Regions from separate parts of the Piscibacillus sp. B03 genome, predicted to be linked through region 1. Evidence: a T-box and tRNA genes for the amino acid it is inferred to sense, from the RefSeq annotation. Region 1 holds a T-box; the other holds one or more tRNA genes.
What was found. The T-box of region 1 lies ahead of argS (arginine--tRNA ligase). A T-box ahead of a tRNA ligase gene usually reads a tRNA of that ligase, here a tRNA-Arg.
Positions count from the first base shown of each region.

Region 2: it encodes a tRNA-Arg, which carries the amino acid that the T-box ahead of argS (arginine--tRNA ligase) is inferred to sense. The anticodon was not compared.

Region 1 is NZ_JBQQCO010000004.1:61,212-68,668, reverse strand. It holds gene ACTWQB_RS04320 (zinc dependent phospholipase C family protein) at 1-53, opposite strand, end outside; gene ACTWQB_RS04315 (CAP domain-containing protein) at 245-946, shown strand; gene ACTWQB_RS04310 (hypothetical protein) at 1,012-1,368, shown strand; gene ACTWQB_RS04305 (YwaF family protein) at 1,391-2,122, shown strand; gene mscL (large conductance mechanosensitive channel protein MscL) at 2,153-2,569, shown strand; gene ACTWQB_RS04295 (CAP domain-containing protein) at 2,771-3,583, shown strand; gene ACTWQB_RS04290 (hypothetical protein) at 3,697-3,867, opposite strand; gene ACTWQB_RS04285 (GNAT family N-acetyltransferase) at 4,051-4,578, shown strand; T-box leader at 4,613-4,823, shown strand; gene argS (arginine--tRNA ligase) at 4,865-6,550, shown strand; gene ACTWQB_RS04275 (D-glycero-alpha-D-manno-heptose-1,7-bisphosphate 7-phosphatase) at 6,712-7,239, opposite strand; gene ACTWQB_RS04270 (hypothetical protein) at 7,248-7,457, opposite strand, start outside.
Region 2 is NZ_JBQQCO010000002.1:119,259-126,715, reverse strand. It holds gene ACTWQB_RS02300 (tetratricopeptide repeat protein) at 1-625, opposite strand, end outside; gene ACTWQB_RS02295 (aldehyde dehydrogenase family protein) at 809-2,266, opposite strand; gene ACTWQB_RS02290 (DUF1450 domain-containing protein) at 2,405-2,650, shown strand; gene ACTWQB_RS02285 (DUF1189 family protein) at 2,673-3,146, shown strand; tRNA gene ACTWQB_RS02280 (tRNA-Arg) at 3,182-3,255, opposite strand; gene ACTWQB_RS02275 (fructosamine kinase family protein) at 3,304-4,167, opposite strand; gene sda (sporulation histidine kinase inhibitor Sda) at 4,254-4,400, shown strand; gene ACTWQB_RS02265 (hypothetical protein) at 4,525-4,647, shown strand; tRNA gene ACTWQB_RS02260 (tRNA-Arg) at 5,005-5,081, opposite strand; tRNA gene ACTWQB_RS02255 (tRNA-Gly) at 5,110-5,183, opposite strand; gene ACTWQB_RS02250 (XTP/dITP diphosphatase) at 5,536-6,120, opposite strand; gene rph (ribonuclease PH) at 6,128-6,883, opposite strand; gene racE (glutamate racemase) at 7,012-7,457, opposite strand, start outside.

The DNA.
Region 1 (7,457 bases):
ACATATTCCATAACATCCTCACAAAATAATATATGGGTCCAGACGTTTGGCATACCATCACCTTCTTTAATTCTTATTACATTACTGTTTCTTTACGAATGCTAAAAATCCTTCTTTTTGCAAAATATGTCAGGTTAAGTCGCTTTATAATCGGGAAAAGGTTTATGGAAAGAGTTTTTTGTTTAAAATGTAGTTAATCGGTCTTATAATTAAATAGAATAGCTCCTATGAGGAGGCATAAGAGATGTTTAAGCTAATTAAATATGCCATTGTATTATTGGTCATTGGTTTTATCATAAATTCTTTACCTGAGTCCATGTTTACAGATGACAATCAAGATGTAGCCGTTTCTGAAGAGGCATCAGGTATAGAAGAAGTCAGTAATCGTGTTCAACATCTAGTTACCAATGTAGATTGGGCGGATGTAACTGAAAAAGCTGTTAACGGGCTAAATCGTGCTGCTACAATGCTTGCATTGTATTTAGAAGGCGATGAAAATGTTGACGTTGTTCCCGTGTTCCAAGGGGATGAAGTGGATGGAACCGATCGTGATGCCGACCATGTTCATGAGTTTGAGCGTCGGGTACATGAGCTAGTGAATGAAGAACGTGCTAAGCATGATTTAGAGCCACTTGAGTTTTCGGTAGATGTGAGTCATGTTGCTCGTGCTAAATCACAAGATATGGCTGACAATGATTATTTCAGTCACGAATCCCCAACTTATGGATCTCCTTTTGATATGATGCAAGAATTTGGGCTTCGATACATGGCTGCTGGTGAGAACATCGCCATGGGACAACGAAGCCCAGAACAAGTTATGGATGGCTGGATGAACAGTGAAGGTCATCGCAAAAATATTTTACAAGATAGTTTCACCCATATTGGTGTTGGGTTTATTAAAGATAATGGCACCTATTATTGGACTCAAATGTTTATCGGGAAGTAGTTAACAGCCGGATCACAATGAATGTGGTTCGGCTGTTCTTATACAAGTGAAAAGGAGGATTTTCGATGGATTTCAAGAAAATAGATTACATGATACTCGTAGGTATAGCGGTATTACTCATTGTAGATCATTTTGTCAGTGGGTTTCCGCATAATATTTTAGCGTGGATCTTTGCAGGTTTCATTGTTTATAGTCTTAATTACAAGAAGTATAAAGAAAAATCATTAGAACATATTCGGAATTGGCAAGTGTGGAGTACAGTCATCATAGTTGCAATGGTTATCATCTTCTCGTTAATTGGAACCGTTGATAACCCAGGTGTTTCGTTTGCAAGCGGTATCTTTTGGTTTGCAATTTTATTATCCATTTTTGAGATTGCTTATCAAACCAGTCAGATTAAGAGAGGCACAGATGATCGATAAGCGGTAAAAAGGGAGAGGTAAGATGGGGGAATTATACAGCTTCAATCGTGAAGTGTATCCATTTGAAATGTTTACTTTTGAGCATATTATGATGTTGATCATAACTGTTGTACTAATAATGGGCTTATATTTTTTTCGAGAAGAAATTAGAAATCAGTTTCGTCGTTCAGTAAAATTTATTTTAATTACACTACTAATTCTAAGTGAAGCCATTTTCCATGTCTGGTTTATCATCCATGACAGATGGGACATTACCATTAATCTGCCTTTACAGTTGTGTTCAATTTCACTTTATTTATGTGTTTGGATGCTCATCACAAAGAGCAATAACGTTTTTGAAGTGGCCTTTTTTATAAGCATGACTGGAGCTGCGATTGCGATCATCACTCCAGAATTGTTCTTTGGATTCCCTCATCTTAGGTTTTTTCAATTTTTTATCGCACATATTGTCATTGTGTTGTCGTGTTTTTATATGCTTTGGGTGGAGCGGTTAGCTCTAACTTTTCGATCAGTGATTAAAGCTTTTCTAATTCTTAATGCCATAGCTTTTGTAGTCTATTGGGTTAATCAATGGCTTGGTTCCAACTATATGTTTTTGGCAAACCAACCTAGTAATGCTAGTATTATAGACTTTCTAGGCCCGTATCCTTGGTACATAGTCTCTCTTGAAGCAATTGCTGTTGCATTATTCTTAATCATCTTTTTCATTTATAAAAAATCTCACCATACACATAATATATCGTCACTCAAATGAATATAATCTAACAACGAAAGGGTGACCATCATGTGGAAGGAATTCAAAAAGTTTGCCTTGCGAGGTAATGTCATAGAATTAGCTATCGCCGTCATTATAGGCACAGCTTTTAGTAAAATTGTTGATTCACTTGTCAGTGATATCTTGGCTCCTGTATTAGGCATTATAGCAGGAGGGACGAGCTTAAAGTTTCTAGTGCTAAATATTGATGGAACGATTATTAGATACGGGTCATTTATTCAATCAGCATTAGATTTTTTCATCATCACTTTTTCGATTTATATGTTTATCAAACTATTTAATTACATACGAGGGAAAGAAACAGTAAAACTAGAAGAAGCCCCGCACCCAAACCATGAGGTGTTAGTGGAGATAAGAGATTTACTGAAAGAAGAAAAAGAGCCAAGTAAAACTAAAGACGAACGGCTTAAAATACGAATTAAATGAGACTGACTGTTACTAATCGTGATGGTCAGTCTTTGATATTTTCACTAGATAAATTTATTATTTGCTAGAAAATTCACGCTTATAATTACGACTGTAAAGCCATTTTTTTAGGCTGGCATATATTAACTCTTAAAAAACTATTATGAGTTGTTATAATGTGCGTGTGGGGGTCAAGACATCTAAGGAGGTAATACCTTGAAAATGTTAAGACCAATTACGGCTGTATTAATTACAGTCATTATGTCAATTATTTTAGCTACTGGACAAGTAGCCGCAAGTAGCCAAGCAGATAGTCAAGGATCAAGTGAAGCATATACGTTTACAATTCCATTCTCTATGTGGGTCCAGCAAGATGCTGAATTTAACTGGAATGATTTTGTTAACGAATACTGGAATAAAGCTCAAGAGCAGCAGCCAGTAGAGCAGGAACAGCCTCAACAACCAGCTGAGCCTAAAGAAGAAGCTCCTAAACAAGAGCAGCCAGAAGAGCCTAAAGAAGAGGCTCCAAAGCAAGAACAGCCAGCTGAACAAGAGGAACCTCAACAAGAACAACCAGTTGAGCAACCACAACAAGAAGAGCAGGTTGAACAACCAGCGCAAGAACAACAAGAACCACAACAAGCTTCAGACTTACAAGCGTTTGAACAGCAAGTTGTCGAATTAGTAAACCAAGAAAGACAAAAGCATGGTTTACAACCACTAGAAGCATCATCTGAACTTAGTGATGTGGCACGCGAAAAGTCACGTGACATGGCTCAGAATAACTACTTCAGCCACACATCACCAACTTATGGTTCACCATTTGATATGATGCAACAATTCGGAATTGACTACCGTACTGCAGGTGAAAATATTGCGATGGGTCAAACGTCTCCAGAGCAAGTGATGAACGGTTGGATGAACAGTGACGGCCACCGTAAAAACATCTTAAGCAGTGACTTCACACACATTGGCGTTGGCTACGTCGAAGCAAACGGAAAAACTTACTGGACACAAATGTTCATTGGTAAATAAATAAAGAGAGTAGAACAAGGGAACACCCGCTTACTGTTATTTCAGTGAAGCGGGTGTTTTTACTAGACAAAATCATGGGTTTACTAGACACTTTTGGCGTTTTACTAGACAATCTATGAATACCGAATCGTAATACACCAATCTCTTCCTAAAGAGAAACAGAAGTCCTTCTGTCTATTCAAATTATATTGCTTAGGTACTTTTGAAAACTTCCATCCCTCAAGGTTCGTTTTAGTTAATTCTTTTTTATGTTCATCCAATAAATATTGGTAGTCTAAATGCATATGAATGCCTCCTTTGTTACTTTTAGTATATTACGTGAGGTCATTTTATCCATTGGCAAGAAGGTTGAAATTTCCTCAGTCTTTGGTCGTAATTTTTTTGTTAAAAAAATGATTAAGATCAATAATAGTAAAAGGGCTATGTTAAACTTTTAGCAACACGACTAAATTGGAGTGAAAACCATGATATTCAATACGGATCGTATTTATTTACGTAAACTTTCTAAAGATGACATAAAAACACTTTACAAATGGCACAATGATGTCGAAGTGTTTACCAACATGAGATCCTCGCTTGATTTGTACAATCATGATGAACTTGAAGAGTTTTACGATAAAATCAAAGAGGGGAAAAGTTTTATCATTGTTGATCAAGAAAGCCAACAAGAAATTGGGAACATATCGCTTGTTGGGCTGAACTTCAGGCAGCGCCATGCGGAAGTTCTATTATTGATTGGAGAGAAAGATTATTGGGGTCAAGGGTACGGAAAGGAAGCGTTCAAGTTATTATTGAACTATGCATTTAATGAATTAAATTTACATAGAGTAAGTTTGAAAGTATTCTCATTTAACCAAAAAGCATTCCAAATGTATGAAAAGTTCGGGTTCCAAGTTGAAGGGAAGCTTAGAGAAGCATTTTTCAGACATGGTGAATGGCATGATATCTATATCATGAGCTTGTTGCAAAGAGAGTACTTTGAATTAAAAGGTTGATTTTAGACCCGGTTGTGATAATATATTGAAAAACATACATCCGATGAGGAAGAGAGTAATTTAGGTGTAGTTTATAGCGAGTTAGGGATGGTGTGAGCCTAGCAGCGAAACTTAAGTGAACCGCACTTCTGAGGAGTAACCTGAAAATAGTAGGGTGAGCCGGGGATTAGCCCCGTTATCAAGTTAAAGTTGGTTCATCTTTGTGATGGACAAAAAGAGTGGTACCGCGACAACTCGTCTCTTAATGATTAAGAGGCGATTTTTTTATATTTAGAGGGGGATTAAGATGCTACTTAAACAAGTAATGATTGAAGAAATTCATAAGTTAGTCCATGAGCATTTGTCAGTTGAAGATGTTTCTGGATTAATAGAAAAGCCAAAGGTAGAAAAACACGGAGACTTTGCATTTCCTTGTTTTGCATTAGCAAAGCTATTGCGTAAATCGCCACAAGACATTGCAAAGCAAATTGCTAATCAAATAAGTCATAGCAGTTTTAGTCATGTTCAAGCAGTAGGACCGTATGTCAACGTCTTTATTAATCGAAAACACGGAAGTCAGGCAGTATTAACTGACATATTGAAGCAAGGACCAGACTATGGGAAACAGTCTATTGGTGAAGGGAAGAAGATTGTATTGGATTTCTCGTCACCAAATATCGCCAAACCATTTTCTATGGGTCATCTAAGGTCTACTGTTATTGGGCAGTCTTTAGCATTGATCGTTGAAAAGATAGGCTATACATCCGTTAAAATCAACCACCTCGGTGATTGGGGCACGCAATTTGGAAAACTCATTCATGCTTACAAGATATGGGGAGATGAGGGCACAGTCCGTGAAAACCCAATTGAAGAACTATTAAAGCTTTACGTAAAATTTCATGAAGAAGCGGAAAGCCATCCTGAACTTGAAGATGAAGGTCGAGCATGGTTCAAAAAGTTAGAAGATGGCGATGGAGAAGCAATCCAACTTTGGAAATGGTTTAGAGAAGAGTCTTTGAAAGAATTTCAGAAAATCTATCATTTGTTAGGAGTGGAGTTTGATTCCTTTAATGGCGAAGCTTTTTATAATGATAAAATGGACGATACGATTAAGTTGTTAAAAAATCAAAGTTTATTGACCGAATCAGATGGAGCGGAAGTCGTCAGTCTTGATGACTATGATTTGCCGCCATCTTTAATCAAAAAACGAGACGGTGCGACTCTCTACACGACTAGAGATTTAACGGCTGCTATCTACAGACAACAACACTACCAATTTGAGCAAGCGATCTATGTGGTTGGCCATGAGCAGTCATTACATTTCAAACAATTATTTTTAGTCCTTAAGAAGATGGGTTATTCATGGGCAGACCATATGCATCACGTGCCATTTGGATTTATTTTAAAAGACGGTAAGAAGATGTCGACTCGTAAAGGGAAAGTCGTGTTACTTGATGAGGTAATAAAAGAAGCCATTGAATTAGCTAAACAGAACATAGAAGATAAAAATCCAAACTTAGGTAACAAGGAGGAGGTTGCTCAACAGGTTGGAGTAGGTGCAGTCATTTTCCACGATTTAAAAAATGATCGTTTGAACAATGTTGAATTCTCGCTTGAAGACATGTTGAGATTCGAGGGCAATACCGGACCATATGTTCAATACACTCACGCTCGCGCACAGTCAATATTAAGTAAAACGTCTGCGAGCCCCAAGATTAACTTTGGGCTAGAAGATGATGAATCTTGGCAAGTCGTGAAACTCTTACATCAGTTCTCGGAGGCTGTACTTAAGAGTTATAACACATACGAGCCATCTGTCATTGCAAAATATTTAATTGATCTGTCTCAAGCATTTAATAAATACTATGGGAAGGTCAAAATATTGAGTGAAGATGAGTATTTAGAAGATCGGTTGGCATTAGTAAATTCAACAGGTGTTGTGATTAAAGAGGGGCTTCGATTACTAGGAATCAGTGCTCCTGAGAATATGTAAACTTGCAGGTAAATTAGCTAAACATGTTGATAAATGTTGAGAACCTGCAGGTAAATTAAAAAAACCTACAGGTAAATCGGAAAAACTTGCAGCTAAAACATAGAAACATGCAGGTATATCTTAAAAACCTGCAGCTAAACAAAAAGCTTGAGACCTCGGCCTCAAGCTTTTTCATCTTCTAAAATCCATTCAACGGCTTCGCTTAAATTGTTAAAACACTTATATGCTTCTGGATGAGTGTTCACTACCATTAAGCTCTTAATCCCAACTGCATTACCAGCTTCAATATCGGGTTCACGGTCACCGACCATATAACTTTTCATAATGTCGATGTCGTAGTCGTCTAATAAATCAAGAAGCATTTGTGAGCCTGGCTTACGGCAGTAACAATTTTCGTGTGGAGCATGAGTACAAGCCATAATTTCATTGATTTGTGCACCTTGTTTAGCAAGTTCCTTGGCCATATGTTCATGAATACTGTCTAGTTCTTCTTCTGTCATGTAACCTAATCCGACGCCGCCTTGATTGGTCACGACAAATACTTTAAAGTCAGCTTCATTTAATTTTTGAATCGCTTCGGCTACACCTTCTAAAAAATACAAATCTTCTTTTCGATTAACGAATTTAACACGATCCGTTTTGACCTCGTTAATAACGCCATCTCTATCTAAAAATACTGCTTTATTCACTTGCAAAATCATCCTTCCATGGTATTCTTCTCAAGTTGATCACCTAAGTTTCTAAATTTAAAGAGTAATACTAAGAACACGATGTGAGTAATTAATCCCACAATACCCAGTAACGCAAACAGCCAGATGAACAAGCTGAAATTAAGACTAAAAGTGTTTAAAAATATAACAGTAAGAATAATCGCCAAATAAGCCTTCATTATCTTCTCGGTGCGAAT
Region 2 (7,457 bases), on a different contig from region 1:
CACTTACTTCTTCATCCATGCACCATTGAATGATACCTGTTTTTATAACCGGGTTTAATTGCGTGTCACTTAAATAAGGAATAATTCGATCTAAGTATTGTCCTATTTCGTGCTTACGGTGATAAGCTAATAAATTCCATTGCTCTTGGAAGTTCCCATTTTCAAGTGAATCAAGGAAATGTTCCATATGTTCAGTTGATTCACGTTCTGGAGTCTGTTCTTGGAATTGTTTGCTCATATCATATAATTGTTTGAAAACCTCTTCATACTCTACCGGGATTGAGTCATGATTTTGAATCTCGTCTAATAAATCAACAAGTTCAGCATATTGACTATTTTGGAATAAAATCGTCAAATAAATATGTAAGTATTTAAAATAATGTTCATCGTCTTCTCTCATGAGTTTACGACATAAACTAATAGCTTCTTCATATTTATTCATTTCAATCAAACAAATAACTTTAGCCGTTAAGATATCATTTGAAGCTTCATCAAATGATTCTAACTGTTCAATATGTAATAAGGCTTCTTTATAATTCTTATGTTTAACGGCATCAAATGTTTTTGCTTCTAACTCTTTCCTCCATCCCGGGAACATGACGACATCATGCTGTTCATAATCCATACTAAAACCATCCCGTCTTAAATAATTTCCCTGTTAACATAATTTACCCATAATCACCTCATTAAAAACATAAATTGTCATTCAATTTTTATTAAGCATTCACTATCTATATCATACATGATATTAAGTCAATTTTACACATTTAAAAAGAGGGTCTATTTAAAATAGAGCCCTCGAAAAATATTAAAATGGATACTCACGATATTCCTTTTGAATCGACACCCATTTAGTCATCGTAAATTCTTCAACAATCCAAGGGTTACCGAAGCGTCCCATACCACTTTCTTTAGCACCACCAAAAGGTACATTTGGATGATCATTAACCGTTTGATCATTAATATGAGTCATCCCACTTTCTACTTTAAGTGCTAGCTGTTCACCTTCTGTTAAGTCTTCAGTAAATATCGCTGAGCTTAACCCAAACGGTGTGTCATTAGCCATTTCTATTGCATGGTCATCTGATTCCGCCTTTATGATGGTGGCGATCGGAGAGAATAATTCTGTTTGAGCTAGTTCACTATTATTCTCTACATCAACGAAAACAGTAGGTGTCAGTAAGTTGCCTTCACGTTTACCTTCTAATGCTACTTTTGCTCCCGCTTTTTTTGCATCTTCAATAATTTTCTCTGCTTTATCAGCTTGCTCCTCATTAATTAATGGACCAACAATGGTCTCAGGATTTGTCGGGTCGCCGCACGGGATTTCTTTTACCCGGTCGACGAATTTATTAACGAATTCATCATAATGATCTTGATGAATGATAAAGCGGTTTATAGACATACATATTTGCCCTTGATGAATGAACTTACCAAAGATTGCGGCATCGACTGCTTTGTCAACATTCGCATCTTGCAATACGATAAATGGATTGTTGCCACCAAGTTCGAGTGCAACACGTTTAAGCATACTTCCAGCAATTTTACCAATATGCTTCCCAACAGGAGTAGAACCAGTGAAACTAATCAACTGCGAATGAGGACTTTCTAACATGGCATCTCCTATCTCTTCTAGGTCCGTTAAAATGCAATTAAATACTCCTTTTGGTAAACCTGCATATTCAAATGCTTTAGCAATGATTGAGCCACCAGCCATAGCCGTTTGAGCATCTGGTTTATGAACAACACTATTCCCTAAGGCAATTGCAGGTGCAATTGTTCTCATCGATAAATTCATCGGGAAGTTAAAAGGTGAGATAGATGTAATGACACCAAGTGGTAACTTATGAACCCGGTTTACCCTATTCTCAACTCCTGCAGGTACTTCTTCAACCTTATCTAGTTCATCAGGCATATTTAATGCTTCATTAACTAGACCAACTGTTAAGTCCACTTCAACATTCGCCTTTATCACACTTCCACCAGTTTCTTTTGTAATGATCTCGACGATATCATCTCGATTCTGTTCGTAAAACTCAATGACCTTTTCTAAAACATTTTTCTTATCTTCTGACGAAGACTTTGCCCATTCTTCTTGTGCATTCTTCGCAATCAAAAAAGTGTCTTCAAGCTGGTCTAAAGTCGCTAACTTTATTGTTTGCAATACTGAGCCATCATATGGGTTTTGATTATCAAATGTTCGTTTGCTATGCCCCTCTATCCATTCTCCATTAATAAAGCTTTTATCTAAAGTTTTAAAATCCACCTCGATCACTCCTTAACATTCATATAAAACGTATTCTTCCATTATGTAAGAGCCTTTATTCAAGTATTAAATTTGCACATTTAAGCAAATCGCTTTATAATTATAATTTTGAAAACGTATGTAAGGAGGGAAGCAGCTATGGGATTAGTGGTTGTTGAAATTTGTGATGGAAACTTAATGGCACGTGTTAACTTAGAAGACATACTTGAAGAAGAATACCCAGAAGTGACAGTGATTGAAAATAGCTGCCTTTCCTTCTGTGGGCTATGTGCTGTTCGACCATATGCATTAGTCAATGGGAATAGAATATTCGGCAAAGATGTAGATGATGCCCTAGCAAAAATCAGAAAAGCCATTGAAGAAGAACTTGCCTTCTTTTCTTAATTCATGAGTGGAGGAACCGATAGTGAATTTAACGACTATATTTCGAAATAGTTTATTGTTACCTAAGAAAGATGCTCTTTTTAAACTTAATCGAATTAGCATGAGAGATACACTCGTATATATCATTTTATTATTCTTACTATTATTTCTACCAGACGTTATTAATTTTGTCAGAAATGTTCAAGACGTTAAAGGTGAAATTCCAGATGTCGTTATCATTCAAGTATTATTTTTATATCCAACAATTACAATCTTTTTCACTATATTAATCATCACGTTATTATCTGGAATAGCTTACTTACTAAGAAACATTCTTAAAAGAAAGCTTGCATACCACCAATTATGGAAGATGACGTCATACGCGCTTACTTGGCCAATCATCCTTTTTCTTTTTATAAAAGTTATTAATTTAAATCACTTATTTGTTCTACTAATATTAATGTTGTTCTTTTATCTCATGACGAAAATGATTAAAATATATCCGAAAAAATCTTAAATGACCTGTCCAATGAATTGGACAGGTCTTATTTACGTCCCAGGAGAGATTCGAACTCCCGACCTACTGCTTAGGAGGCAGTCGCTCTATCCTACTGAGCTACTGGGACAGACACTTATTTATTAAACCAAGTCTTACAAGAATATTCAAGCCCTTTTTAACCAATATACTTCTTTAATACTCGATCAACTGCCCCACCATATACTTCTCCAAATATGTTTAAATGAACAAGTAGATAATAGAGTTGATATAGTTCTTTAACATCCTCATAATAACTTTCCGGTGGATTCTGCTCAGAGTAGGCTTGATAAAAATCATGTGAGAAACCGCCAAATAGCTCTGTAAAGGCTAAATCAAAGTGACGATCTCCATACAAGAATGATGGATCGATTACATATGGACTACCATTAGGTCCAACTAACCAGTTCCCTCCCCACAAGTCACCATGCAAATATGTTGGTTTAATACCTTTAGGAATGAACTGATCTAATCGGGTAATTAACTTTTCAAAACGATTGCGGCGTTTTCCGGTTAAGTGGTGGTTTTCAATACCAATATCTAATTGTCTTTTTAACCGGCACTCTTTATAATAATCAACCCATTCATTATACAGCTGATTAGGTTGCTCTAAAATGCCAATAAAAGTTTTATGATCAACACCGTGCCGTTTGGCTTCAGTTTGATGCATTTTGGCTATGAGATGACCTAACTGATTTTCTGTTCTAGTCGCTTTCGTTCCTTCGACCCATTCTAATAATAAATAAGCATAATTTTCCTCATCCGAATAGCTATAAACCTCAGGCACCTGAATGGAGTTGGTGCTCCTAATTAGTTCAAGTCCTTCTTGCTCATAATAAAAGAAGTTATCGGGCGCAAAATCATGATATTTTAAAAAATAAGATTGTTGCTCTGTTTCTAAATAAAAGCTTTCATTAATTGAACCACCACTAACAGGTTTAATTGTTTTAATTTCCGAATGATCTTGCGTTTGACTAAGTACTAATTTAGCAAAATCCTTCATAACCTCACCCTTTTCAAAAGATTTAGTTTATATTTTAACAAAAAGGGTATTATGTTGATAAGTCGAAACTAAAAGGGGTGAAATGTATGCATTATTTAAACAATGACCAACTAATCAGTGCATATATCAAATCCATCAACCTTAATTTGGAATTAGACTTCATTGAACTATTAGAACAAGAACTATATATGAGAAAGATTAACCCAAACACCGTACGATTAATGATAGGTTAGAATATATCTTTAGAACTCCTCTAAACAAGAGGAGTATTTTTATGCTCAAAAATGAATGATTTGAAGAATTATGATAAAAATATAACAAAATAAGGTCATCAAGCTTACTACTGGAGGTTGAATTATGCGCGATTCATTTTTCGTTGTTCTATTAGTGTTTGCTATTTTAAACTTATTAGCAACCGTGATTACAAGCATTGTCATTTCATCATTAACTCAGCAAACTCAATCAGATTCACCAAAATAAACATATTAAAAAGCTCAATCCAATTAGTGAGATTGAGCTTTTTTGTTTAGACGACTCCAAGTCTTTGCTAACAGGTTAATAACCAGGCTAATTAATATAGTCGATAGAATAAACATGATAAATGTGTTCAGGTTAAAATATACCTTGTTAGCACTAGTCGTAATTAATGAAGTAGAGAGTTCTATAATATTATAATCCTCTACTGCTCTCTGATCTAAAAATGCTCTCTTTAATGTTTCACGATAGTTCTTTAGAAAAGATAAATGGTAGAAAACTCCAAACACCCGATATATTAAACTTACCTAATATAAAAAAGCTCAATCTCTTAATGGTTAAAGAGATTGAGCATGTTTTAAATGGCGTCCCAGGCAGGATTCGAACCTGCGACCCACAGCTTAGAAGGCTGTTGCTCTATCCTGCTGAGCTACTGGGACTTATGTACTTTCTGTTTTAAAAATAAAATGGAGCGGGTGATGGGAATCGAACCCACGACATCAGCTTGGAAGGCTGAGGTTTTACCACTAAACTACACCCGCATCATATGTAGTGTTTAATTAATCTTTTACTCACGCTTCAAGTTATGTTACCACTATGCTCCTGCATCTCCTAGCTTACTCGAAGGTGTTTATGCTTCGGAGCAACTCGTAGCTTATTCATCGATGTTTCGCTCGTCACTACACCCGCATCATATGTAGTATTATAATTTAAAGACAAATGCTATTTTAACACTTAGCCTTTAAATCTTCAAGTCACTAAAAGCATTAAATAAAAGAGTCATATCAACTACTGCTCTGTTGCGGACAAGAATTATTATATAAAAAATGATTAATAGATGTCAACCTATATTTAAAAAACATTTAATAACTGGGGGAAATTCCCCAGTTATCATTAATCCTTAATCATGTCGATCATAGCGTCTAGTGCTCGTTTACGATGACTGATTTTATTTTTTACCTCTGGTCCAAGCTCGGCCATCGTTTGTTGATAGCCTTTTGGAATAAATACGGGATCATAGCCAAAACCTTGAGTTCCTTGTGGTTCCTTCGTAATTTGCCCTTCACAACGCCCCTCAGCAACAATAGTTTCTTTGCCTGGGTCAGCATAAGCAATTACTGATACAAAAGCTGCATCACGATTTTGAATGCCTTTAAGGTTCTTAAGTAACTTCTCTATATTTTGAGTATCATTCTTCTCTAAACCAGCATATCGTGCTGAGTATATACCAGGATCACCATTTAGCGCATCAACGGCTAAACCAGAATCATCAGCCATAACAGGAATATTATAGGTCTTAGAATAAGTATCAGCCTTCAACCTAGCATTTTCTTCAAACGTTGTCCCTGTTTCTTCTACATCTTCAACGTCATCAAACGCATCCATGAGACTGACCATTTCAATATCTAATGAGCTAAACATGTCTTGAAACTCTTTAATTTTACCTTTATTCGTCGTCGCTACATAGATTTGCTTCATCGATTATTTATTCCCCTTTTTCGTTCTCACCAATTCGATCAGAAATACTACCAATGGCTCCTTTTTGAATTGAGAATAACTCACCAATTCCTTTTTGAGCTAATGATATTAATTGATTTAACTCGTGGGGTGAAAAAGTTGCCTCTTCACCAGTACCCTGTAATTCCACAAATTCATTTTGATCGGTCATAACAATGTTCATATCAACAGATGCCGTAGAATCTTCTTCATAACAAAGGTCTAGAATCGGCTCACCTTCATCGCTAATTCCAACTGATGTCGCCGCTAAGAAATGCTTAATAGGCATTTCTGAAATTTTTTCTTCTTTTAATAACTTGCCACACGCTAGTGCAACAGCAACAAACGCGCCCGTAATGGATGCTGTACGTGTGCCTCCATCCGCTTGAATGACATCACAATCGACCCAAATAGTACGCTCGCCAATCGAATCAAGATCAATCACGGCTCTTAATGCTCTTCCGATTAGACGTTGGATTTCCATTGTTCGACCAGATACTTTCCCTTTTGATGATTCGCGAATGTTACGCTGTTCGGTTGCGCGAGGAAGCATGGCATATTCTGCTGTAATCCATCCTTTGCCTTGCCCCCGCATAAATGGTGGTACGCGGTCCTCAACACTTGCATTACAGATGACTTTTGTTTCACCAACTGATATAAGTACAGACCCTTCTGGATGTTTTGTAAAATTGGTTGTTATGTTGACTTCTCTAAGCTGTTCGGCAGTACGGCCGTCAATACGCATAATATTCCTCCTGAATCATATAAAAATAATTGCAAAGTTTAGTCTTGTCTATTTATCATTTTCTAATCACAACCCACAGTATATCATAAAAAAACTTATACCTCATTGCTTCGAAGTATAAGTCTACATTAGGCTAATGTAATTTGTTTTAAGGATGCACTTTTTAATTGAAAAATCTCTTCTTTTAAATGTTGAAAAACGTGCAAACTTCCTGTCGTTAAAATAACTGGTTCTTCCTGCTGATGATCTTGTGAGTTATATGAATTATGGAATGTCAAGATTGTGCTTACTTCGAGTCCTGTTTCAATAGCAGATGATAAGACTGTAATCTGATCACCGACCACTTGTTCAATTAATGGTTGAATGATTGGATAATGCGTACAACCCAAGATTAGGGTATCTATTTTAGGATGATCATTTAAAAACCCTAAACTTTCACTCACTACATCAATAGCATCAGGTTCCATAAATCGTCCACTTTCAATAAGAGGAACAAATTTAGGGCATGCTTGACCATTTGTCGTTAAATTAGGATTTATACACTTTAATGCTTTTTCGTAAGCTTGACTTCTAA